3 regions of the Erwinia sp. 2186 genome follow, and region 2 is predicted to be linked to each of the others. Evidence: predicted binding sites of a transcription regulator. Region 2 holds the regulator's gene; each other region holds the start of a gene.
The links. The regulator Fur, encoded in region 2, represses iron uptake genes when iron is present. The targets are predictions, from matches to a motif close to ATAATAATGAGAACNACTATCAA.
Positions count from the first base shown of each region.

Region 1: a site for Fur is predicted at 2,716-2,738, ahead of ACXKZG_RS13715 (TonB-dependent siderophore receptor). Genes of this name have one in related genera too.
Region 3: a site for Fur is predicted at 2,815-2,837, ahead of feoA (ferrous iron transporter A). Genes of this name have one in related genera too.

Region 1 covers NZ_CM173824.1:2,978,309-2,986,126, forward strand. Annotated here, with positions in the region: gene treA (alpha,alpha-trehalase TreA) at 1-1,205, shown strand, start outside; gene ACXKZG_RS13710 (MFS transporter) at 1,325-2,602, shown strand; gene ACXKZG_RS13715 (TonB-dependent siderophore receptor) at 2,829-4,946, shown strand; gene ACXKZG_RS13720 (GlsB/YeaQ/YmgE family stress response membrane protein) at 5,009-5,257, opposite strand; gene ACXKZG_RS13725 (flagellar brake protein) at 5,443-6,180, shown strand; gene emtA (membrane-bound lytic murein transglycosylase EmtA) at 6,234-6,857, opposite strand; gene ldcA (muramoyltetrapeptide carboxypeptidase) at 7,150-7,818, shown strand, end outside.
Region 2 covers NZ_CM173824.1:3,442,815-3,450,632, forward strand. Annotated here, with positions in the region: gene pgm (phosphoglucomutase (alpha-D-glucose-1,6-bisphosphate-dependent)) at 1-1,061, opposite strand, end outside; gene seqA (replication initiation negative regulator SeqA) at 1,092-1,646, opposite strand; gene ybfF (esterase) at 1,897-2,661, shown strand; gene ybfE (LexA regulated protein) at 2,809-3,090, shown strand; gene fldA (flavodoxin FldA) at 3,241-3,771, shown strand; gene fur (ferric iron uptake transcriptional regulator) at 4,133-4,576, shown strand; gene ACXKZG_RS16020 (beta-N-acetylhexosaminidase) at 4,637-7,291, opposite strand; gene chiP (chitoporin ChiP) at 7,349-7,818, opposite strand, start outside.
Region 3 covers NZ_CM173824.1:385,858-393,675, forward strand. Annotated here, with positions in the region: gene ACXKZG_RS01725 (sugar phosphorylase) at 1-116, opposite strand, end outside; gene feoB (Fe(2+) transporter permease subunit FeoB) at 228-2,531, opposite strand; gene feoA (ferrous iron transporter A) at 2,545-2,769, opposite strand; gene ACXKZG_RS01740 (Tex family protein) at 2,923-5,256, opposite strand; gene greB (transcription elongation factor GreB) at 5,353-5,832, opposite strand; gene ompR (osmolarity response regulator transcription factor OmpR) at 6,123-6,842, shown strand; gene envZ (two-component system sensor histidine kinase EnvZ) at 6,839-7,818, shown strand, end outside.

The sequences.
Region 1 (7,818 bases), 460 kb from region 2:
GCGGCCGCTTCCGCGAGGTCTATTACTGGGACAGCTACTTCACCATGCTCGGCCTCGCCGAGAGCGGCCACTGGGATCGCGTGCAGGATATGGTGGAAAACTTTGCCCACGAGCTGGATACCTACGGCCATATTCCTAACGGTAACCGCAGCTATTACCTCAGCCGCTCGCAGCCGCCGTTCTTCAGCATGATGGTCGATTTACTGGCCCAGCATCAGGGCGACAGCGCTTACAGCAAATACCTGCCTGAGCTGCAGAAAGAGTACGACTACTGGATGGCGGACGCCGACAGCGTTAAGCCGGGCCAGGCCAGCAAGCGGGTGGTGAAGCTGAAGGATGGCACGCTACTGAACCGCTACTGGGATGCCCGCGACGTACCGCGTACCGAATCCTATATGGATGACATCGCCACCGCGCAGAAGGCCAGCGACCGCAACAAAGCAGAGCTGTACCGCGATCTGCGTGCCGGCGCCGCCTCCGGTTGGGACTTCAGCTCGCGCTGGTTTGATAAGCCGGGCGATCTCTCCACCATCCATACCACGCGGATTGTTCCGGTCGATTTGAATGCGCTGATGTTCCATCTGGAGCAAACGCTGGCGCGCGCCAATAAAGTGGCGAAAAACGACGATGCGGTGAAGAAATTTGACGGGCTGGCGAAGAAACGTCAGGCGGCGATCAACCGCTATCTTTGGGACAATAAGCAAGGCTTCTATGCCGATTATGACTGGCAGAAAGCCACCATCCGTCCTCAGCTGACGGCGGCTACCCTGTTCCCACTGTATCTGCAGGCGGCAACGGAAGAGCACGCCTCCCGCACTGCTGACGCGGTGAAGGCTCAGCTGCTGAAAGAAGGTGGACTGGCGACGACCAACGTCAACAACGGTCAGCAGTGGGATGCGCCGAACGGCTGGGCACCGCTGCAATGGGCGGCAGTTCAGGGACTGAATAATTATGGTAAACAGGCGCTGGCGAAGGATGTCGGTATGCGCTTCCTGCAGAACGTGCAGGCTACCTATGACAAGGAACACAAGCTGGTCGAAAAATATGTGGTGGAAGGTAAAGGGCTCGGTGGCGGTGGCGGCGGTGAATATCCATTGCAGGATGGTTTCGGCTGGACCAACGGCGTGACGCTGAAGCTGATGGACCTCTACTGCCCGAAAAACAGCACCTGTAATAACGTGAGTGACATAACCAAAACGCAGTAAGCGTTGCAACCCTCGCGGCTGCCTGCCCAACCGGCAGCCGCGGTAATAACCCTATCCTATTGTTCTTCCGTGACTATAAAAGGCACTCTGCGTTAACCCCCTCACCAGGACCTCCCTTTATGCAGACCACTGACTCTCGCTTCCCTGAGAAAAAAATGTTAATTGCCGGATCGGTTGGCAACTTTATCGAATGGTATGAATTCGCGGTGTATGGCTTTCTGGCGACCGTTATCGCCGGAAACTTTTTCCATCTGGAAGGTGAGAGCGACCTGACCAGTCTGATCCTCACCTACGCCGCCTTTGCGCTGGCCTTCTTTTGTCGGCCGATTGGCGCGATGATTTTTGGCCGCATCGGCGACCGCATCGGCCGCAAGCCGACGCTGATTGCGGTGCTGCTGCTGATGACGCTGGCGACCTTTCTGATTGGACTGATGCCCACTTATGCCACCGTCGGCGTGGCGGCACCGCTGCTTCTGACCCTGCTGCGGATGCTGCAAGGGTTGTTCGCCGGCGGGGAATTTGGTGGCGCGGTGGCGCTGATGACCGAATTCGCTCCGGCGGGAAAACGCGGACGCTACGGCGCGTGGCAATCCTTCACCGTCGCGCTGGGGTTACTGGCGGGTGCCGGTCTGGTGGCCTTGCTGTCGGCGCTGCTCACGCCTGAACAGCTGAAAGGCTGGGGATGGCGAATCCCCTTCCTGCTGGCGTTACCGATGGGGCTGGTGGCGCTGTGGCTGCGGTCACAACTGGAAGAGCCGCCCACCTTTGCCAAAGCGCAGAAGCTTGAACCCGCACCGCTGTCTTCAGTTGTGAAAGCCATCGTACTGGGTATCGGCAGAATGATGGGCTGGTCGGCCGCGGGCTACACCTTCCTGGTGGTGATGCCCTCGTGGCTACAGACCGCACTGCATGCCAGTTTTCAGCAGGCGTTGCTGGCAACCGTATTGGGCAACGTCGGTTTTGCGTTAACCATTTTACCGGCGGGAAGGCTCAGCGATCGCTATGGAAGGCGCAGTATTATGCTGCTGGCGATGCTGGTGGTGGTCCTGTTTAGCTATCCACTGCTGGCCCTGTTGCAGCAACCGGGCGCCGCGCTCTGGCTGAAAGGATTAGCCGTTCTGATAGCCGGTGCGGTAGTGGGGATGATTGCCGGTCCCGGTCCGGCGATGCTGGCCGAGATGTTTCCTACCCGCATTCGCTATACCGGCCTGGGCCTGGCCTATTCACTTTCTAACGCCGTTTTCTCCGGCTGTGCCGGGCTGATTATCACCGGACTGATCAAACAAACCGGAAATATCTATATCCCAGCGTGGTATGTGATGATCACCGGGGCGATCAGTGCGCTGGCGCTGCTGACCCTAAACCGCGACGATCATCTGCACGACCTCAAGCCTTAGACTCACCTCAAGCCAGCGGCGCGCTCCGCTGGCCTCTCCTGCTGGCGATATAATTCCCTTATTTTTGCAAGTGAATAGATAAGCAAATTCAATGCTTGAAAGTATGTTACGGAAAGATAATAATTCTCATTGAGATTATCATATATCTTTACATTACCGTCACGACGCGTCTTTCACTGTAACAGCGTCGGCGGACCTTTCTTCGCATTTTGTAAGGGAATTGACAATGAGAATGGCTTTTTCTTTAAAGCGTTCTGCTTTGCTTTGCTCCATCGCTCTGGCTACACCTGCTTTCACCTTTGCGGCCGAGACGCTGGTCGTTACCGCGCAACCCGCAGAAACGGCGACCACGCCAACAGAGGGTTACACGGCTAAAACCAGCAAAGGCGCAACCAAAACCGATCGTCCGCTGATCACCACCGCCCAGTCCGTTTCCGTGGTTACCCGTCAGCAGATGGAAGACCAGGGCGCGATGGACGTTAACCAGGCGCTGAACTATACCGCCGGTGCCTTTACTAACTTCGCCGGTGCCGCAACCCGTTATGACACCGTTTCTCTGCGCGGCTTCCACGGTGGGGATGTTGATAACATCTTCCTCGATGGCCTGCGTCTGATGAGCGATCCGGGCAGCTATAACGTCCTGCAGGTCGATCCCTGGTTCCTGGACCGTATCGATGTGATCAAAGGCCCGTCTTCTGCCCTGTATGGTCAGACCGTGCCGGGTGGACTGGTGATGGAAACCTCCAAGCGTCCACAGTTCACGCCTGAAGGCCACTTCCGTGCCTCTACCGGCACCAATTCCACCAACAGCGCCGCCTTTGATTACACCAATGCGATCAACGATCAGTGGGCGTTTCGTCTGACCGGTATCACCCGCAACAGCGACACCCAGTACGATCACACCCGTGAAGAAAAATACGCCATCTCCCCTTCCGTGCTGTGGCAGCCTGATGAAGATACCTCGCTGTTGCTGCGTGCCTATCTGCAGAAAGACCCGTCAGGCGGCTATCACGGTGCCGTGCCGGGCGATGGCAGCATTACCGAACATAACGGCCGCAAGCTGAGCAACGGTTTCTACGACGGCGACAGCTCACTGGATCAGTTCAAACGTAACGAGCAGATTTACAGCTACGAATTCGCTCACCGCTTTAATGACACCTGGGCGTTCCGTTCTAACGCCAGCTATTCCCACTCCAACGTCGACCTCGATCAGGTTTATCAGATTGGCTGGGACGCCGATAACCCGAATCTGCTGAACCGCTACTACTCCGGTTCACGCTCCTCGCTGGATGCGTACGCCATTGATAACCAGCTGGAAGCCGATTTCGCCACTGGCGAAGTGGATCACAAAGTGGTGCTCGGCGGGGAATATCACCAGTACAAGAACGATCTGAGCGATGCCAGTGGATCAGCAAATCAGCTGAATGCGCTAACCGGCCAGGCCATCGGCGATCGTCTGAGCTATGACTTTACCGATTCGCAGCGTCGTTATTACCAGACCGGCGTCTATCTGCAGGATGAAATGACCTGGCAGAAATGGCACCTCGACCTGTCTGGCCGTTATGACCGCATCGTGTCGGAAACGGATGATTACTCCACCAGCACCAAAAACCGTCGTCAGGACGACCACGTCAGTGGCCGTGCTGCCCTGTTGTATGCGTTCGACAATGGCATTTCGCCGTACGCCAGCTACAGCCAGGCCATTACGCCGCAGTCACTGTCCGGTGAAGATGGCAATCTGCTGAAGCCAACCACCTCCGAGCAGTATGAAGCCGGGGTGAAATACCAGCCGAACGGCACGTCCGATCTCTACTCGGTTGCGGTGTACGATCTGACGCAGAAAGACGTGGGTAACCGCGTTGTGGTCGGTTCCTATTATGAGCCTGCCGGTAAGGTGCATTCACAAGGGTTTGAACTGGAAGCACATAACCAGATCACGCCTCGTCTGAGCACCATTGCTAACTACACCATGAACCACGTGCGCTTTAAGGATTCTGTGGATGGCAACGACGGCCACACGCCGTACGTTACGCCAAACTCCATGGCCTCGGCCTGGGCGAAATACCAGCTGGATTGGGGTATCAGCGTCGGTGCCGGTGTGCGTTACATCGGCAAGCAGTGGGCGGATAACGAAAACACCACCCGTCTGCCCTCCACCACGCTGTTTGATGCTTCTGTGCGTGCCGATCTTGGCGCCTGGAACAGCAGCCTGAAAGGCGCGTTTGTGCAGGTTAATGCCAATAACGTGACTGACCGTGATTATGTCTCGGCCTGTTACGGTACCGGTTACTGCTACTGGGGCGCAGAGCGCACCGTGGTGGCGACCGTCGGCTACGATTTCTAATCCGCCATCCATAAAAAAAGGGAGACGATATCGTCTCCCTTTCCTTTACTGCCCATCGCTGGTCAGCTTTTCACTTTACGGTAAATCCACAGCACCACAATCGCGCCGATCACCGCGACAACAAAGCTGCCGAAGTTAAACCCGTCTACCCTGCCGAAGCCGAACAGCGTACTGATCCAGCCGCCGACCACAGCACCGATGATGCCGAGAACCACGGTGATGATAAATCCGCCGCCGTCTTTACCTGGCATAATCCACTTAGCGATAATCCCTGCGATCAGACCAAAGATGATCCAAGATAAAATTCCCATTTACAGCTCCTTGTTACTTACTGATTAGACGGGATTAGTATAGGACAGGATTCTAACTCTGTGATTTAAATCTAAACTTTTTGTCAGTTTTTTTTGCTTCAGCCCTAAAGCGTCACGTTGAGATGCCGATACTTCGACGTATCACCGCTCAAAGCGTGTTTTCTGGCAGTCAACCGGAGTGGAATGTGAAAGAAAACGATAATGAACAGTACCTGAAACGCGGCCCGTTGGCGGTGTTGGCGGTATTGAAGAATCTGATGAAAAATCAGACGCCAATCCTGGTCTCTCACGCGCGTGGCCAGTTTATTACCAAATTGCTGGATGCCGACAAGGATCGGATGGTGCTCGATCTGGGCAGTAACGATCATGAAAACCAGCTGGCGATGGACGCCGAAGACCTGCATCTGACGGCGGAAACGCACGGGGCGAAGGTCGAATTCGCTCTCGGCACGCTGACTGACGATAAGTTTGATGGCCTGCCCGCCTTCGGTGCCGACCTGCCAGATATTCTGTGGATGATCCAACGGCGGGAATTTTTCCGCGTGAATGCCCCGCTTGACCCGATATTTTATTGCTACGTGCAATGGCCCGACGGCAGCGGCGAAGGCCGGATGCGTCTGCAGGATTTGTCACTCGGCGGCATTGGCGTGCTGGGCGATTCGCCGATCCCGGAAGGGCTGCACGGTGGCGAGCAGTTTAAGAAGCTGCGCGTTGAGCTGGGGGAATATGGCCGTTTTGAAGTGGATGCGTATCTGATCAACGTCGGTAAGCGCAGCATTGTCGGCAATAAGAATGAAACCGTGGTCACCCCACGTCTGAGCTTCCGCTTCAGTTCATTAAATGCGGGCGAAGAACGTTCGCTTCAGCAGGTGATTTTTTCTCTTGAGCGCCTGGCGCGCGATAAAGCCACTCGCTTCCAGTAGATTGCCGACCTGAAGAACAGGCGGCGTGCCGGGCAGTCAGCACGCCGGACCCTTTAGATGGTGCGGTAAGCGGTGGTCACTTTCCACAGATAACGCGGTGCCTGAGCGGCAGGATGCTTATTCTGCACGTGCTGGTAAAACTCTTCCGGCGACATTGAGTTAATCATTGCAATCGCCTGATCCCGATCGCGTGAGAAGGTTCTCAGCAACGCACCGGCACCGTTGGCATACGACACGATGGTGGCGTAACGCAGGGTTTTCGGATCGCGGATGCCGGCCAGCGACTGATCCTGCAGGATCTTCAGATAGGCCGTACCGATATCAATGTTCCTTACCGGATCGCGCAGCTCTTTACTGCTTGGCTGCCCTCTTCTTCCCTGAACCCGGTACACTTCACGGCCTGCTGTTGAGGCTTTAATCTGCATCAATCCAATGGCATTCGACTTACTGACTACCGTTGGATTGCCGCCCGATTCGACTGAAATAATGGCATCTACCAGCTTTGGATCGACCCCGTAGTTGTTTGCTGCGCTCTCCGTGAACATCGACCAGGCCTGAGCCACCTTTTCTGGCGGCGCCTGAGTTAACGGCGTTTGCTGCTGAGTTATTGTTTGTTTATGCGGTTCACTGGCACATCCCGCCAGCAGTAACACGCCCAGTATCGCAACCGTTTTCACTTTTCTCACGCTGTTTTCATCCTCTGAGCCTTAGCCTCGCGCCTTACAATAGCGTGCGCCGGACAAAAGAAAATTACCGAAACTCTGAATTTGACGCGCTTGCGGGTGACTTCACGTATGCTTTTCGTCATCATCAGGGGTATTGGACCGTCAGTGGCGTAAAAAAATTCCTTTCGAAGTGGATAAAAATCACACAGATTGTGATTGAAGGCGACTTTTTTTTCGCGCTGCCTGCAAAATGCCGTTGAAATGCGGCCGATCTTTCGCCGCACCGAGGATTAAAGTGAACATTATGTCCGTTACTCCGCGCACTTTTCATCTGATTGCTCCTTCTGGCTATTGCCATAATCAGCCGGCCGCGCAGCTGGCGGTAAAACGGCTGCAGGATCAAGGGCATCACGTGGTGAATACCGAGGTGATAGCCCGCCGTCACCAGCGCTTTGCGGGGGATGATGCCGAACGTTTGCAGGATATAAACGGTCTGGCGCAGATGGAGGATCTGCCGGATATCCTGCTGGCGGTGCGTGGCGGTTATGGCGCGACCCGGCTGCTGCCGCAGATTGATTTTGCCGCCGTCGCTGCCCGCCTGAAGGACCAGCCGGTGGCGCTGTGTGGCCACAGCGACTTCACCGCTATCCAGCTTCCGCTGCTGAAACAAGGTGCCATTTCTTTCAGTGGCCCGATGCTGACCGGCAATTTTGGCGCTGAGGTTTTATCTGATTTCACCGTTGACCACTTTTGGCGCGCGCTGACTTCGCCTAAATTAATCCTTAGCTGGGAAACGCAGCCGCAGGATATCGACGTACAGGGCACCGTCTGGGGCGGTAACCTGGCGATGATTGCCTCGATGATGGGCACCCCCTGGCTGCCGGAGATTGAAGACGGCATTCTGGTGATCGAGGATGTGAATGAGCACCCTTTCCGCGTGGAGAGAATGCTTCTTCAGCTGGCACAGAGCGGC
Region 2 (7,818 bases):
ATCGCGCTGGAAACCAGCGTTTTGCCGACGGCGACATCTTTGCCCCACTGCGGACGGTTCTGGAACAGGTAGTTGATTGCAACGGCCAGGTAGTGGTTCGGGTTCATCAGGCCAGCAGGCGTGACGATACCGTGGCGGTCATAATCCGGATCGTTGGCAAAGGCCAGATCGAATTTATCACGCAGCGCCAGCAGACCCGCCATCGCGCTCTCAGACGAGCAATCCATACGGATCACGCCATCTTTGTCGAGGTGCATAAAGCGGAAGGTCTGATCGACCGAATCGTTCACGATGGTCAGATCAAGGTTGTAGAACTCGGCAATACGCTGCCAGTAAGCAATCCCTGAACCGCCTAACGGATCGACACCAATTTTCAGGCCCGCTTTCTGAATGGCAGGAATGTTAACGATCTGCGCCAGGCCTTCAATGTAAGGCTGGATCAGGTCTTTTTCCTGCAAATGGCCGCTTTCCCAGGCTTTGTCCAGCGCGATGCGCTTAACGCCTTTCAGGCCATCTTTAATCAGAGCATTGGCACGGTCTTCAACCACTTTGGTGACGTTAGTGTCAGCCGGGCCACCGTTTGGCGGGTTGTATTTAATGCCGCCATCTTCCGGTGGGTTGTGCGAAGGCGTGATCACAATGCCATCGGCCTGAGGGCCACCGGCTTTGTTGTGCTCCAGAATAGCATTGGAGATCGCAGGCGTTGGCGTATAGCCATTGTCCAGCTGCACAATCACATCGACACCGTTCGCGGCCAGCACTTCCAGTACGGAAATGATCGCAGGTTCGGAGAGCGCATGGGTATCTTTGCCGACGAAGCAAGGACCGGTAATGCCGTTCTTTTTGCGTTCTTCTGCAATCGCCTGAGCAATAGCCAGAATGTGCGTCTCGTTAAAGCTCTGACGCCCTGCACTGCCGCGATGGCCAGAAGTCCCGAATTTAACCGCATGTTCCGGGTTGCTCAGATCGGGCTGCAGGACATAATACTGTGACGTTAATTGTGCAACGTTAATCAAATCACTCTGCTGGGCGGGTTGCCCTGCACGGGGGTGATTGGCCATTGGCGATTCTCCCTGACGCTTCTTTATCAGTTAGAGGGTGCCGCAAACCTTGTCAGCGAGTTCCGCAGGGAACTGCATTGACTGCATGATGTGTTCCACCATGCTGCGTTTGCGACCTGTGTTGGTGTTGGTGATCACCCAATACGGCGTGCCGGGAATATGTTGCGGCTTGGTATGGGTGCCATTCTGTACCAGGGTCTGCTGATTGCCTGCAAAGTAAACGCGCGTGCGGCCAAGCAGTGACTCGGTCGCGGCGGCAAAAGCTTTGGGATCCTGATTATATAAAGTCGACAAGATGAGCATAAAACGGTTAACCGCTTTCTTCTGCTCAGCATATTCGTCAGACAGCAGCAGCTCACGCACCGCGCGAACGCGGTCCTGAGGGCGGGATTCCACCTTCACTGGCGCCGCGTCTTTCGCGACGCTCACGGCAGTAGATGCCGTTACCGCTGCGGTAGCAGGCGCTTTTTGCCCGGCCGTAAATTTAAGCATACGACGCAAAATGTCAGAGGCGCTTTCACCAATATGCTGAGTGTGACTGGCGATATAACGGTAGAGCTCTTCGTCGACTTCAATAGTTTTCATCTTGATCCAGTACAATTTATTGCTGATAAGAGCCGGTCTGTACGCTGCCTGAACAAGCCGCACAGGATCGTTCCAGCTCTAACACGAGGATTATAAAGTTAAATCCTGCCGGGGTGTAGCGCCAGCCCCTGATACCAGTAAAAGTCAGAATATGCCGCAAAAAGATTGGCGGGCGCTTTCTGGCCGTCACGGCAGGAAAAAGTGAATCTATGATACCCTAACCCCTCGTTTCAACAGTAAGAACTTTGTTATGAAATTGAATACCCGCTTGCTATCTGAACAATCCGCCCGCCCTGAGGTTCCCGTGGTGTTAATCCACGGCCTTTTTGGCAGCCTTGATAATTTGTCCGTGTTGGCGCGAGGGTTAAAGGACGATCGCCAGCTGGTGCAGATCGACCTGAGAAACCACGGTTTATCGCCTCGCGATGACCAGATGGATTATCAGGCGATGGCCCGCGATGTACTGGAAACGCTGGATGACGAAGGGATTGACCGGGTCGCGGTCATCGGACATTCGATGGGCGGAAAAGTGGCGATGGCGTTAACCGCGCTGGCGCCAGAACGCATCGAGCAGCTGGTGGTTATCGATATGGCACCGGTCGCTTATCCGACTCGCCATCACGATACGATTTTTGCGGCGCTGAAGGCGGTCACCGCAGCGGGCATTACGCAACGCAGCGATGCCGCAGCGCTGATGCGTGAAACGATAGAAGAAGAAGGCGTGATTCAGTTTCTGCTGAAATCCTTCCAGCAAGGGGAATGGCGGTTTAACGTGCCGGTGCTGTGGCAGTGCTACGATCGGATTATTGGCTGGCAGCCGGTTCCGGCCTGGGAGCATCCCGCGCTGTTTATTCGCGGCGAACGTTCGCCCTACCTGGCCGATGAATATCGTGACGCCCTGCTGGCGCAGTTCCCCAAAGCCCGTGCGCATGTGGTCAACGGTGCCGGTCACTGGGTCCATGCCGAGAAACCTGATGCTGTTTTGCGCGCAATACGCCGTTTTTTTGCGCTGTAAAAACAATTATATCCTGAGATGGCTAAATCATTGTCGTCATGACTTTCGCTGGGGTATGATGGCGCGCTAAAAATTTGTCGCTGCACGAATTTCAGCCGACATCAGGCCTGAACCATCAGAACTCCAGCCTTTCAGTATCACGATTCTATGGCAAAAGAAAACACGGACCGCACCACGATCGATCTGTTCGCAGATGACCGTCGCCCGGGACGACCAAAAACCAATCCGCTGACGCGTGATGAGCAGCTGCGTATCAACAAACGCAACCAGCTTAAGCGCGATAAAGTGCGCGGGCTGAAGCGCGTTGAACTGAAAATGAACAGTGACGCGGTTGATGCTCTGAACCAGCTTGCCGAGCAGCGTAATATGAGCCGCAGCGAGCTGATTGAAGAAATGGTCATGGCGCAGTTGGCCGATCAGGACCGCTGAACAGGCGCTTTCAGCACCCCCCGGTGAAGCACAAAGCGACAAAAGCAGGCGGATTACTCATTTATCCCCCTGTAGCTGTCTGCTATCATTGCCGGTATCTGTAATAAGCAGCCTTTACCCTATCAATACGTTTCAAGAGGTTAGTAAGTCATGGCAATCGTAGGCATTTTCTTTGGCAGCGATACGGGCAATACAGAAAACATTGCAAAAGTGATCCAGAAGCAGCTCGGTAAAGAGGTGGCTGAAGTTCATGATATCGCTAAAAGCAGCAAAGAAGACCTTGAAGCCTTTGATATTCTGCTGCTCGGTATCCCAACCTGGTACTACGGCGAAGCGCAGTGCGACTGGGATGATTTCTTCCCGACGTTGGAAGAAATTGATTTCAACGGCAAGCTCGTTGCGCTGTTCGGCTGTGGCGATCAGGAAGATTACGCTGAGTACTTCTGTGACGCGATGGGCACCATCCGCGACATTATCGAGCCTAAAGGCGCGGTGATCGTCGGTCACTGGCCAACTGAAGGCTACCATTTTGAAGCCTCGAAAGGGCTGGCGGATGATAAGCACTTCCTCGGTCTGGCTATTGACGAAGATCGTCAGCCAGAACTCACCAGTGAGCGCACCGAGCAGTGGGTCAAACAGATTTATGACGAGCTCCAGCTGAAAGAAATCCTGGAAGCGTAATCAGACCGGCCTGATTGGGAGGTATCTCACATCAGGCCAGTGGTTTTTCCTATAGAAGTAATAGACACATTTTTGTAACTTTCATCTGCAAATCTGTAAAATATCGCCATCGGTCACCCGCTTTCTCAGCGCCTTTCGCTCTAATAGCGACTATGATGAGGCAGAGCGAAATGTCAGCCCAACCGCTTGCTCTCACGGACGTAACGACTCTTCTCCTTACCTCCCTTGATTGAGATGCATCGCCAGTGGTGTTCATTTCGAAATATCAGTTCTATAATGAGACGTTTGGCTTTTCGCGACGACCGATGTTCAGGGCTTTTCAGCCACAAAGTGACTAGCAAAGTAACAGGACAATATCCGCATGACTGACAATAACACCGCATTAAAGAAGGCCGGCCTGAAAGTCACGCTTCCACGACTTAAAATTCTGGAAGTACTTCAGGAACCTGAGGGCCATCACGTCAGTGCGGAAGACTTGTACAAGCGTCTGATTGACATGGGCGAAGAGATTGGTCTGGCGACGGTTTACCGCGTTCTTAACCAATTTGATGATGCCGGGATCGTTACCCGTCATAATTTCGAAGGTGGTAAATCCGTTTTCGAACTGACTCAGCAGCATCACCACGATCATCTGATTTGCCTGGATTGTGGCAAGGTGATCGAGTTCCGTGATGAAAACATCGAAGCTCGCCAGCGTGATATCGCCACGCGCCACGGCATCAAACTCAGTAACCACAGCCTGTACCTTTACGGTCACTGCTCAACCGGTGACTGCCGTGAAGATGAGACGCTGCACGACAAGTAATCTACACTAACAGCAAAAAACCGGTGATCCTTCACCGGTTTTTTTTTGCCTGTCGCCCCGTTACAGCGCTTCCGTCCGGCTGACGCGCAGACCATCAGGACTGCGCGTACGCAGCAATACCTTACCGGCCACCGCCGGCGGTTGATCCGCCTGCCAATGCTGCCAGGTTGTCCCCTCGTCCAGGCTGTACTCAACGGTTAAGCCAGGTAGCTCGGTATTGACCACCAGCTTACCGTCCTGCACCACCCCACCGGGCACCGGCAAGCGATAGGCAATGCCGGCTTTATCCAGTTTTGCCAATTCACGTTGCCCCAGAAGGTTGGCAAACCGCTGCCAGTCCTTCAGCTGAGCCTGCTGGTCTACCAGGCGGGTTTTGCCGCCGGTATACTCTTTGCCGGCTTTATAATCCTGCTCCCAGGCTGCGCGGTGCCAGGCGCGTTCCGCCACGGACAAAATGCGCGGGAAAAGCTTGTACTCCACCTGCGCGTCGGTACGGGTGGTTTCACTCCACAGTTGAGCGGAGATGCCGTGAGCGCCAGGCCAGGGCTTGTCAGATTTAGCCGTGAAAGGTTTGCCGTCGCGATCGACGGAAGTCTCGGCGTTTTGTGGCAAGTTATCCGGCGCGAAGTGGAAAATTTTCCGTTCATCGGTAAAGCGCGTTCCCCAGTAGTATCCCCGCTCCAGCGGATTCACCTCGGCAGGAAAATCGAGATACAGGTAATCCGGATTGGAGACGATCACTTCATAACCTTTGCCTGCCCAGTCATTGGCAGAATCAAAACCGCCCCAAAACAGTGTGTCCCAGAAGTTGACCGCAACCCTGTCCGTTGCAAAGGCTTTGGCATTTTTAGCGTCTTTAATACCATCCTGCCAGGCCTGCATTTTGCCGATACCGTGTGCCTTAACCTGCTTGCTGACGTTAAGGGCAAAGTCGCTCGGCAGATGATCCAGGTCTTCGATCTTTCCTTCTTCAATCATCGTCTGGCAGACCTGGGATTTTGCCCACGGCTTATCTTGCTGGCTTAAGTCCAGTAAACCGGTGCCTTCAACGGGTGTGTTCTTATCCGAATAGCCGGATCCTAAGCGAATGTTTTTGGCTTCATCTCCGCCGAAATGCCAGGTCTTCAGCGGCTGTCCGGCAGCTTTATGCATCGCCTGGATTTCACCTATCACCTTGTCGGTAAAGCGTAACGAGGAGCTCAGGCACGGATTGAGATAGCTGGTGCGATCGTAAAGCTGCACGGAGGTGGTGTTGGAATTGTCGCTGGGATCGAGCAGGCGGAATTCATTGGCTTCTTTTTCCTTACCGGCATTGAACAAGCGATCGTAACGCGCTTCCATCGAGATTACCGCTGCCCGGGCGTGGGCCGGCATATCGATTTCCGGGATGACCTGAATACCGCGCGCATCAGCATACTTCACAATATCGATATACTGCTGACGGCTGAAATGACCGCTGCCACTGTTATCACTGTTTGGTCCCGATCCTAACTGTGGCAGCAAACAGCGCTTCTCTTCGAGATCGTGACAACGCTTGCTGCCAATCTCCGTTAACTCCGGCAGGCCTGGAATTTCAATACGCCAGCCTTCATCGTCGGTCAGATGGAAATGGAAAACGTTGAGTTTCCACGCCGCCATCTGGTCCAGCAAGCGCAGTACCACCTCTTTGCTGTGGAAGTTGCGCGCCACATCAAGGAACACCGCACGGTATTGGAAACGCGGCGCATCGCTGGCCTTTAACGTCGCCACGTTCAGGCTGCCATCGGCCGGGATCAGCGACAGGATCGACTGTAAACCGTAGAACACGCCGCTCTGGTCATAACCCACCACTTCAGCCTTGTCCTTGCCAATATTCAGCGTGTATCCCCCCGGAACGGCCAGCTTTTTATCGAACGCTTTTTGGCTCACCCGAGTGGTAATCGGGTATCCATTGGGCTGCGCTTTGATTCCCATCAACGCAAAACGCTGCTGTATGGCTTCGGCTTTCTCTGCCGACAGGCTTGCCAGTTCCAGCGTCACCCCAGCAGAGAGATCCGCGTCATCAGAGAACACCGAAACCTTCAACGGGGTGGGAAGGATTTGCCCACGTAAAGTGGACGCGGCCATCGGGGCGACATCGCTGTTTTTAGTAAAGCGGCCCTGGGCATCCATCAACAGGTTCTTATCATCTGCGATGCGCTTCCACTGAGCGCCAAAAGGCTCCACAAAATCGGTCAGTATCTCGGTATCCGTGCTGACGAGGATTTTCGGCGTGGCATCGCCAGAGGTCGCATACCAACGCGGCATCACATCGGTAATAAACAGCTGCCAGTATTCATTCACGATCGGGATCTCGATGGTTTCGCCCGCCGCAATGCCTTTGAATTTGTCTGTCGGCTCCAGGCGGGTTAAATCCCCGACAATATGCACCATGCGAAACTGATCGCTTTCGACCTTCAGCGTTTCATGCACGTTAGACATATAAATTGCCCAGTCTTTGCTGTCGATGGCGGGGCCCGGATTGGTGAAGCTAATGGTTGCGCGGTTACAGGAGGCCCAGTCAGCGCCCAGTCCGGCGCAATCCACGCCATGCTGGGCGGCAAGATTGTCCGTCACTTTGTACTTCACGCCAAACTGGCTGATTTGATCGACTAACTGCTGGTTGGCGGCTGCTCCACCACTGGCTAACGCAGATATCAGCGCAACCGATATCAGACTGGCTCTGAACTTTTTCATCCTTTATTCCTTGTCCGTAGGTAAGTCGTTTTTCTTCATTTCGTTGCAAGACACACGTCATAAAATTGTGAAGGGTGCAGTGACGATAAACTTCAGATCCTTCTCATCCTGGAAGATATTGCCGTAGCCGCCGCCCCAGCTGGGAAGGGTGGAATGGTTATTGAATCGGGTGAAGTGCAGCTTGAATAAGGTGTCTTTCGCCCTGCCCTCCTGCACTTTGTAAAGCAGGTCCAGATTCCAGGCAGATTCTTTCAGACGGGTATTTTGGTTATAGATCGGTTTGCTGTTGGGTTTGGCATCCCAGCCGTAAGCATAGGAGGTGCCGACCGATAGGCCCGGCAGGCCCCAGCCTTTCAGCTCATACAACACGCCGGCAAACAGGGCTTTCTCGCCGTTGGCGTTAAAGTCGGAACGGGAATCCCACCAGACATCCAGCCGACCGTTTGAGGTGGCATAACCCGGCGTCATGCGTTGCAGGAAGAAGCCCTGATTTCCCTCGGCCTTGACCCAGGTGCCTTCAAGACGCA
Region 3 (7,818 bases), 1.9 Mb from region 2:
CGCTGATGATTCAGTTCGTTGCGGGTGCGCAGAATAGCATCCGCCAGCTTTTCCCTGCAGACGAGGGGAAAGGTGCCGTCGTAAATTTTGTCGAGTAAGGGAGTAATGTTATCCATTGAGATGCAGTGAGCCGCCGCATTTATCCACAGCACGATAGTTTTCACTGTAGACCGTTGAAGCAGAATCGCAACTTCAACGGCCAGACGCTCAGCGTCTCGTCAGGGAAATCAGTGGCAGCGCCCACTTTTGGTACAGCCCGCACACGGTGAGTGGCTGACGACGCTCAATGACAGACGTTCCGGCGGTAAGGTCAGGGTTTTCAGCCGCAGCCACAGCAGCAGATTGAAAGCGGCAACGGCCAGTAAAATCAGGCTGCTGGATTGAGGATGATCGCTAAAGGTGGCCAACTGATAAAACGCGGTTGCCAGCGAGTAAGCCAGATTCAGCCCCCAGCCAATCGAGAAAAACATCCAGCGGCGACTGCTTTCCCGCGCAATGGCACCCATCACGGACACACAGGGCACGTAAAGCAGCACGAAGATCAGATAGCTGTAAGCGGCGGCGGCACTGCCGAATTTGCTGTGCATCACCCCCATCGCGCCGGTCGCCATTTCGCCGTCGCCCTTACTGGCTTCAACCGGATTCAGCAGCACGCTCAGGCTGAAGGTCTCTTTAACCCCGTCCCAGGTTTCTGTCAGCGCGTCTTTCAGCTCACTGGTCAGGCTGAAGCTGGCAGCGTCAAACGGCTGCTCGTGCAGGGCTTCAGCGGTGTACAGCGTGTTCAGCGTCCCGACCACCACTTCTTTCGCCATCGCGCCGGTTACCAGGCCGACCGTGGCCTGCCAGTTATCCGGCTGCACACCCATCGGCGACAGCAGTGGCGTCAGGGTGCGGCTGACGGTAGCCAGCGCCGAATCGTTGATGCTGTCCACCGGCTGACCACTGAACGAGAAACTGTTCAGCGCACCAATCAGCACGCTAACCACCACGATGACTTTGCCGGCCCGCAGCACAAAACTTTGCAGCCGCTGCCAGGTTTGCAGCAGCAGACTTTTCAGATGGGGCACGTGCCAGGTCGGCAGCTCCATCACAAACGGCGACGCTTCCCCACGCAGTAAGGTTTTTTTCAACAGCAGCCCGGTCACAATGGCAGCGACAATGCCCAACAGATAAAGACTGAACACCACCAGCGAGCCGCTTTTGCCGAAGAAGGCGGCAGCAAATACGGCGAAGATCGCCAGCCTGGCACCGCAGGACATAAACGGTGCCATCAACACGGTCATCAGGCGCTCGCGCGGCGCATCCAGCGTGCGGGCGCCCATCACCGACGGCACATTGCAGCCAAAACCGACAATCAATGGCACGAAGGATTTGCCGGGCAGACCCAGCGCCTGCATCAGACGATCCATCACAAACGCCGCGCGCGCCATATAGCCGGAGTCTTCCATCAGCGAGAGGAACAGATACATCAGGCCGATTTGCGGCACCAGCGGCATCACGGTATTGATACCGCCGCCAATGCCCTGTGCCAGGAACAACGTGAGCGGCAGCGGGAAGTGCGCCATGGCCCCAAGCCACTGCGTGCCGTGAATAAATATCGCCGCCGATCCGATCTCAAACAGCGGTTGCAGCGCGCCGCCAAGGTTGATGGCAAAGAAGAACATCAGGTACATCACGCCAAAGAAAATCGGCAGGCCGAGCCAGCGGTTGAGAACCAGGCTGTCGAGCCGGGTTGAAAGCCGGTGCGCGGTTGCCCGATGCGGCACGGTCACCGCGTCACACACCGCATCAATGGCCTGATAGCGGGCTGCCGCAATTTTCAGCGGCGCTTCCGCCAGGTCAGGGAACGTTTGCAGCAAGGCTGCGGCGTCGCTGGCCTGGGAGCGGCTGTAGATATCGCCTTCAAGCAGCTGTAACGCCAGCCATCGGCGTTGTACCGGCGATCGCTCGCCGAGCATCGCGTCACTCAGCGTGGCCACCTGCGCGAGGATCCCGGCGGGATAGCTGACCGCAAACTGCCCGGCACGCCGTGAATGGTCATCAATTGCCTGCTTAAGCTGTTCAATGCCCTGCGCGCGAGTGGAAACAAGCGGAATAACCGGGCAGCCGAGCTGCTTTTCAAGGGAAGGAATATCAATATCAATCTGCTGGCTGGCGGCGATATCCAGCATATTCAGAGCGATGATGCAGGGCACGCCCAATGCCTGCAGCTGCTGAGTCAGCCATAGGTTACGGGCCAGATTGCTGGCGTCGACCACGTTGATCACCAGATCGGCTTCGCCGCTTAACATGTAGTGACAGGCAATCTGCTCGTCAAGTGAGCTGTCGGCAGAAAGGGTGGTGAGGGAATAGGTACCGGGCAGATCGACCAGTTGCACAGCATAGCGTTGCGTCGCGAACTGCCCCTGTTTGCGCTCGACCGTCACCCCAGCCCAGTTGCCTACTCGCTGCCGCGCGCCGGTTAACTGATTAAACAGGGTGGTTTTACCCGAGTTCGGGTTGCCAATCAGGCCAATGGTGCAGGTTTTCATCTTCATCGTCCCCTCAGCGCTGAGGCTCCAGTTGCAGGAAAGCCAGGTCTTTTTTCCGCAGCATCAGGCTGACGCGGCGAACTTCGATCTGCACCGGATCGCCCAGCGGGGCAATGCGTTTGACCTGAAAATGGGCGCCGGGCAACAGCCCAAGCGCCAGCAGTTTCTGTCGGAACGCGGCGCTGACGGAGGGAGAGAAGCTGACGATTTTATAGTACTGCTGCGGGACGATCTGCATAGTTCCACCTGGCGGCGGGAGGCGCCGTGATATTCAACGGTGGCAATTATAATGAGAACGATTCACGCTCTTATTGATGCAGAACAAGCTTGAGGGGAGCGAAACTAAACACAGGTGAAATGACGCGCGGACCGGCAGATCCGCGCGTGTTGCTTAGCGTTTCTTGCCGAACGCCGCGGCCAGCGCATCACCCATCGCGCTGTTGTTGCTGACAGCGGGCGGAGCCGCCGGCCGTGGACGCGGTTTGCCCTGAGCGGGTTTCGCGTTGTCACGGCCGGCATTGCCGCCGCCACGGCGAGCGTTGCCTTCGCCTGGCTGCTCATCAAGACGCATAGTCAGCGCAACGCGCTTACGCTGCAAATCGACTTCCATCACCTTCACCTTAACGATATCGCCCGCCTTGACCACCTTGTGTGGGTCATCGATGAACTTATCTGACAGCGAAGAGATATGCACCAGACCATCCTGATGCACGCCGATATCGACGAAGGCGCCAAAGCCGGTGACGTTCGTGACCGCGCCTTCCAGCACCATGCCGGGCAGCAGATCGTTCATGGTCTCGATACCTTCTGCGAACTGGGCCGTTTTAAACTCAGGACGCGGATCGCGGCCCGGTTTTTCCAGTTCTTTGATGATATCGGTGACGGTCGGGACACCGAACTTCTCATCGGTAAAGTCGACGGCACGCAGGTTGCGCAGCTCGGTAGGGTTGCCCATCACGTCATTCAACGCCTGCTGAGTGGCGGCCAGAATGCGCTGCACCACCGGGTAGGCTTCCGGGTGAACCGTTGAGGCATCCAGCGGGTTATCGCCCTGGTTAATGCGCAGGAAGCCCGCGCACTGCTCAAAGGCTTTCGGTCCCAGACGGCTGACTTTCAGCAATTGCTGACGATCCTGGAAACGGCCGTTCTCGTCGCGCCAGCTGACAATGTTCTGCGCCATCATCTTGCTCAGGCCCGCCACGCGGGTCAGCAGCGGCACGGAAGCGGTGTTCAAATCAACGCCAACGCCGTTCACGCAGTCTTCGACCACCGCATCCAGCTTCTTCGCCAACTGGCTCTGGCTGACGTCGTGCTGATACTGGCCAACCCCGATGGATTTCGGGTCGATTTTCACCAGCTCAGACAGCGGATCCTGCAAGCGGCGGGCAATCGACACCGCACCACGGATGGACACGTCGAGGTCAGGGAATTCCAGCGCGGCCAGTTCCGAGGCGGAATAGACCGATGCGCCGGCTTCACTGACGATCACTTTCTGCGCCTTGACCTGCGGATACTGCTGTTGAATATCCAGGTAGAAGCGCTCGGTTTCACGGGACGCGGTACCGTTGCCGATGGCAACCAGCTCAACGTTGTGTTTTGTGCACAGCGCCGCCACGGCCGCCGCGGCTTTTGCCGTCTGGCCGGTATGCGGATAAATGGTATCGGTCGCGACCAGCTTGCCGGTGGCATCAACGATCGCCACCTTCACGCCGGTACGCAGACCCGGATCGAGGCCCATGGTGGCGCGCATGCCTGCCGGCGCCGCCATCAGCAGATCGTGCAGGTTACGGGCAAAGACGTTGATCGCTTCATCTTCGGCGCGTTCGCGCACGGTGCCCATCAGCTCGGTTTCGAGGTGCAGCAGCACCTTGATGCGCCAGGTCCAGCTGACCACCGCTTTACGCCAGCCATCAGCCGGTGCGTTGTTCAGGCGCAGCTGCAGGTGATCGATAATGATCTGCTCGCCGTGGCTTTCACGTGGCGGCTCATCGAACTGCGGATCGGGATTCAGTGACAGCTGCAGGATGCCTTCATTGCGGCCGCGGAACATCGCCAGCGCACGGTGGGATGGCGCGGTGGCCAGCGCTTCGTGGTGATCGAAGTAGTCGCGGAACTTCGCGCCTTCCTCCTGTTTGCCGTCGACGACGCGCGACACCAGGTGGGCATGTTTCCACAGGTAGTCACGCACTTTGGCCAGCAACGAGGCGTCCTCAGCGAAGCGTTCCATCAGGATATAGCGCGCGCCATCAAGGGCGGCTTTGGTGTCCGCAACGCCTTTATCGGCATCGACAAAGGTCGCGGCCAGCTGCTCAGGGTCATGTGAAGGATCCTGCCACAGCGTGTCGGCCAGCGGTTCCAGACCGGCTTCAAGCGCAATCATTCCGCGCGTGCGGCGCTTTTGCTTATAAGGCAGGTAAAGGTCTTCGAGTTCGGTTTTGCTCAGGGTGTTGCTGATGGCGGTGCTCAGCTCATCGGTTAACTTGCCCTGGTCGCCGATGGATTTCAGAATCGACTGGCGTCGCTCTTCCAGCTCCCTGAGGTAGCTCAGGCGGGTTTCCAGCATACGCAGCTGGGTATCATCCAGCCCGCCGGTCACTTCCTTACGATAACGTGCGATAAACGGCACGGTATTCCCTTCATCCAACAGACGGACAGCGGCATCAACCTGTTCTGCTCGCGCCTGCAGCTCACTTGCAATAATGCGGCTCAGCGAATCTTTCATCATCGGTTACTTTATGGCTTATAGACAGCGGACAGTTATACGGATTGCAGGCGGAAATTGCCAGTCGCCGGGCGACACTCAGCGCCCACATCCGCGTGATTAGGATTGTTTAACGTAGTCGATCGCCACCACATACCAGTGCGCATCGCCAACCGGCGTAGGCACCACCGCCAAATCGCCGACCTCTTTCTTCAGCAGCGCGCGGGCCATCGGTGAATCGATTGAGATGTAGTCATTGCGGCCAAAAATCTCGTCGTAGCCGGCGATGCGAAAACGCTTCACGTCGCCCGCGTCGTTTTCAATCTCGACCCAGGCACCAAAGAAAACTTTGCCATCCTGCTGCGGCGAGTATTCCACGATGCGCAGCTGCTCGAGGCATTTGGTGAGATAGCGCACGCGGCGGTCAATCTCGCGCAGCCGTTTCTTGTTGTACTGGTAATCGGCATTTTCACTGCGGTCACCGAGGCTGGCCGCCCAGGTCACCTTTTTGGTCACTTCAGGCCGATCTTCCCGCCAGAGAAAGTCGAGTTCCTGCTTCAGCTTGTCGTAACCTTCGCGGGTAATCAGTTGGGTTTTCATCGTAATCCATTTCTTTCACGGGAATGCTGCGACTATTTTGTTGTGCGGCGCGCACTGATGCAAATCCCTTCTGCATTTTTCTGCCCGCGCTTACTGTTTGTTTGTTCTGACTATTCGGCATTGAAAAGCTGTGCATTAGCGCAGGTTTTTCCGCCAAAATTAAAGATAAGCTGCTGTTTAATATGCTTTGTAACAATTTCGGCTAGAATATAAACCATTATTGACTGTTACATTCAGGCATCTTTTTTGAAAATAATAGCTCGGGCAATTGCGCCTTTGGGAGTATCGACATGCAAGAGAACTACAAAATTCTGGTCGTGGATGACGACATGCGTTTACGTGCGTTGCTGGAACGCTATCTGACCGAACAGGGTTTCCAGGTGCGTAGCGTGGCGAACGCTGAGCAGATGGATCGTCTGCTGACGCGTGAATCCTTCCACCTGATGGTGCTGGACCTGATGCTGCCTGGCGAAGATGGCCTGTCTATCTGCCGCCGTCTGCGCAGCCAGAGCAACCCAATGCCGATCATTATGGTGACGGCGAAAGGCGAAGAAGTGGATCGTATCGTTGGCCTGGAAATCGGCGCTGATGACTACATTCCAAAACCGTTTAACCCGCGTGAGCTGTTGGCCCGTATCCGTGCCGTTCTGCGTCGTCAGGCGAATGAACTGCCGGGCGCGCCGTCGCAGGAAGAAGCGGTGATCGCTTTCGGTAAGTTCAAACTGAACCTCGGCACGCGTGAAATGTTCCGTGAAGACGAGCCTATGCCACTCACCAGCGGCGAGTTCGCCGTGCTGAAGGCGCTGGTCAGCCACCCGCGTGAACCGCTGTCCCGCGATAAGCTGATGAACCTGGCGCGTGGCCGTGAATACAGTGCGATGGAACGTTCGATTGACGTGCAGATTTCCCGCCTGCGTCGCATGGTGGAAGAAGATCCGGCGCACCCACGCTATATCCAGACCGTTTGGGGCCTGGGCTACGTCTTCGTGCCGGACGGCAGTAAGGCATGAGGCGGATCCGCTTCTCTCCCCGCAGTTCCTTTGCCCGTACGCTGCTGTTGATCGTGACCCTGCTGTTTGTCAGTCTGGTCACGACCTATCTGGTGGTGCTGAACTTTGCCATCCTGCCAAGCCTGCAGCAGTTCAACAAAGTGCTGGCGTATGAAGTGCGAATGCTGATGACCGATCGGTTACAGCTGGAGGATGGCACGCAGCTTGAGGTGCCACCTGCATTCCGCCGTGAGATATACCGCGAGTTAGGCATTTCGCTGTATACCAATGCGGCGGCGGAAGAGAGCGGATTGCGCTGGGCGCAGCATTACGAATTCCTCAGCCAACAGATGGCGCAGCAACTGGGTGGGCCGACCGACGTTCGCGTCGAGGTGAATAAAAACTCCCCGGTGGTGTGGCTGAAAACCTGGCTGTCGCCGGATATCTGGGTCAGGGTGCCGCTGACGGAAATTCATCAGGGGGACTTCTCGCCGCTGTTCCGCTACACGCTGGCGATCATGCTGTTAGCGATTGGCGGTGCCTGGCTGTTTATCCGCATCCAGAATCGACCCCTTGTGGAGCTGGAGCACGCCGCAATCCAGGTGGGTAAAGGCATTATTCCGCCGCCGCTGAGAGAGTACGGAGCGTCAGAAGTGCGCTCGGTTACCCGGGCGTTTAATCAGATGGCGTCTGGCGTTAAACAGCTGGCCGATGACCGCACGCTGTTAATGGCGGGTGTCAGTCATGACCTGCGAACGCCGCTGACGCGTATCCGTCTGGCAACCGAGATGATGTCTCAGGAAGATGGCTATCTTGCTGAGTCGATCAATAAAGACATCGAAGAGTGCAACGCCATCATCGAGCAGTTTATTGATTATCTGCGTACCGGCCAGGAGATGCAGTTTGAGCGTGCGGACCTGAATGGCGTACTCGGCGAAGTGGTCGCGGCGGAAAGCGGCTATGAGCGTGAGATTGAGAACGAGGTGATGACCAGCGA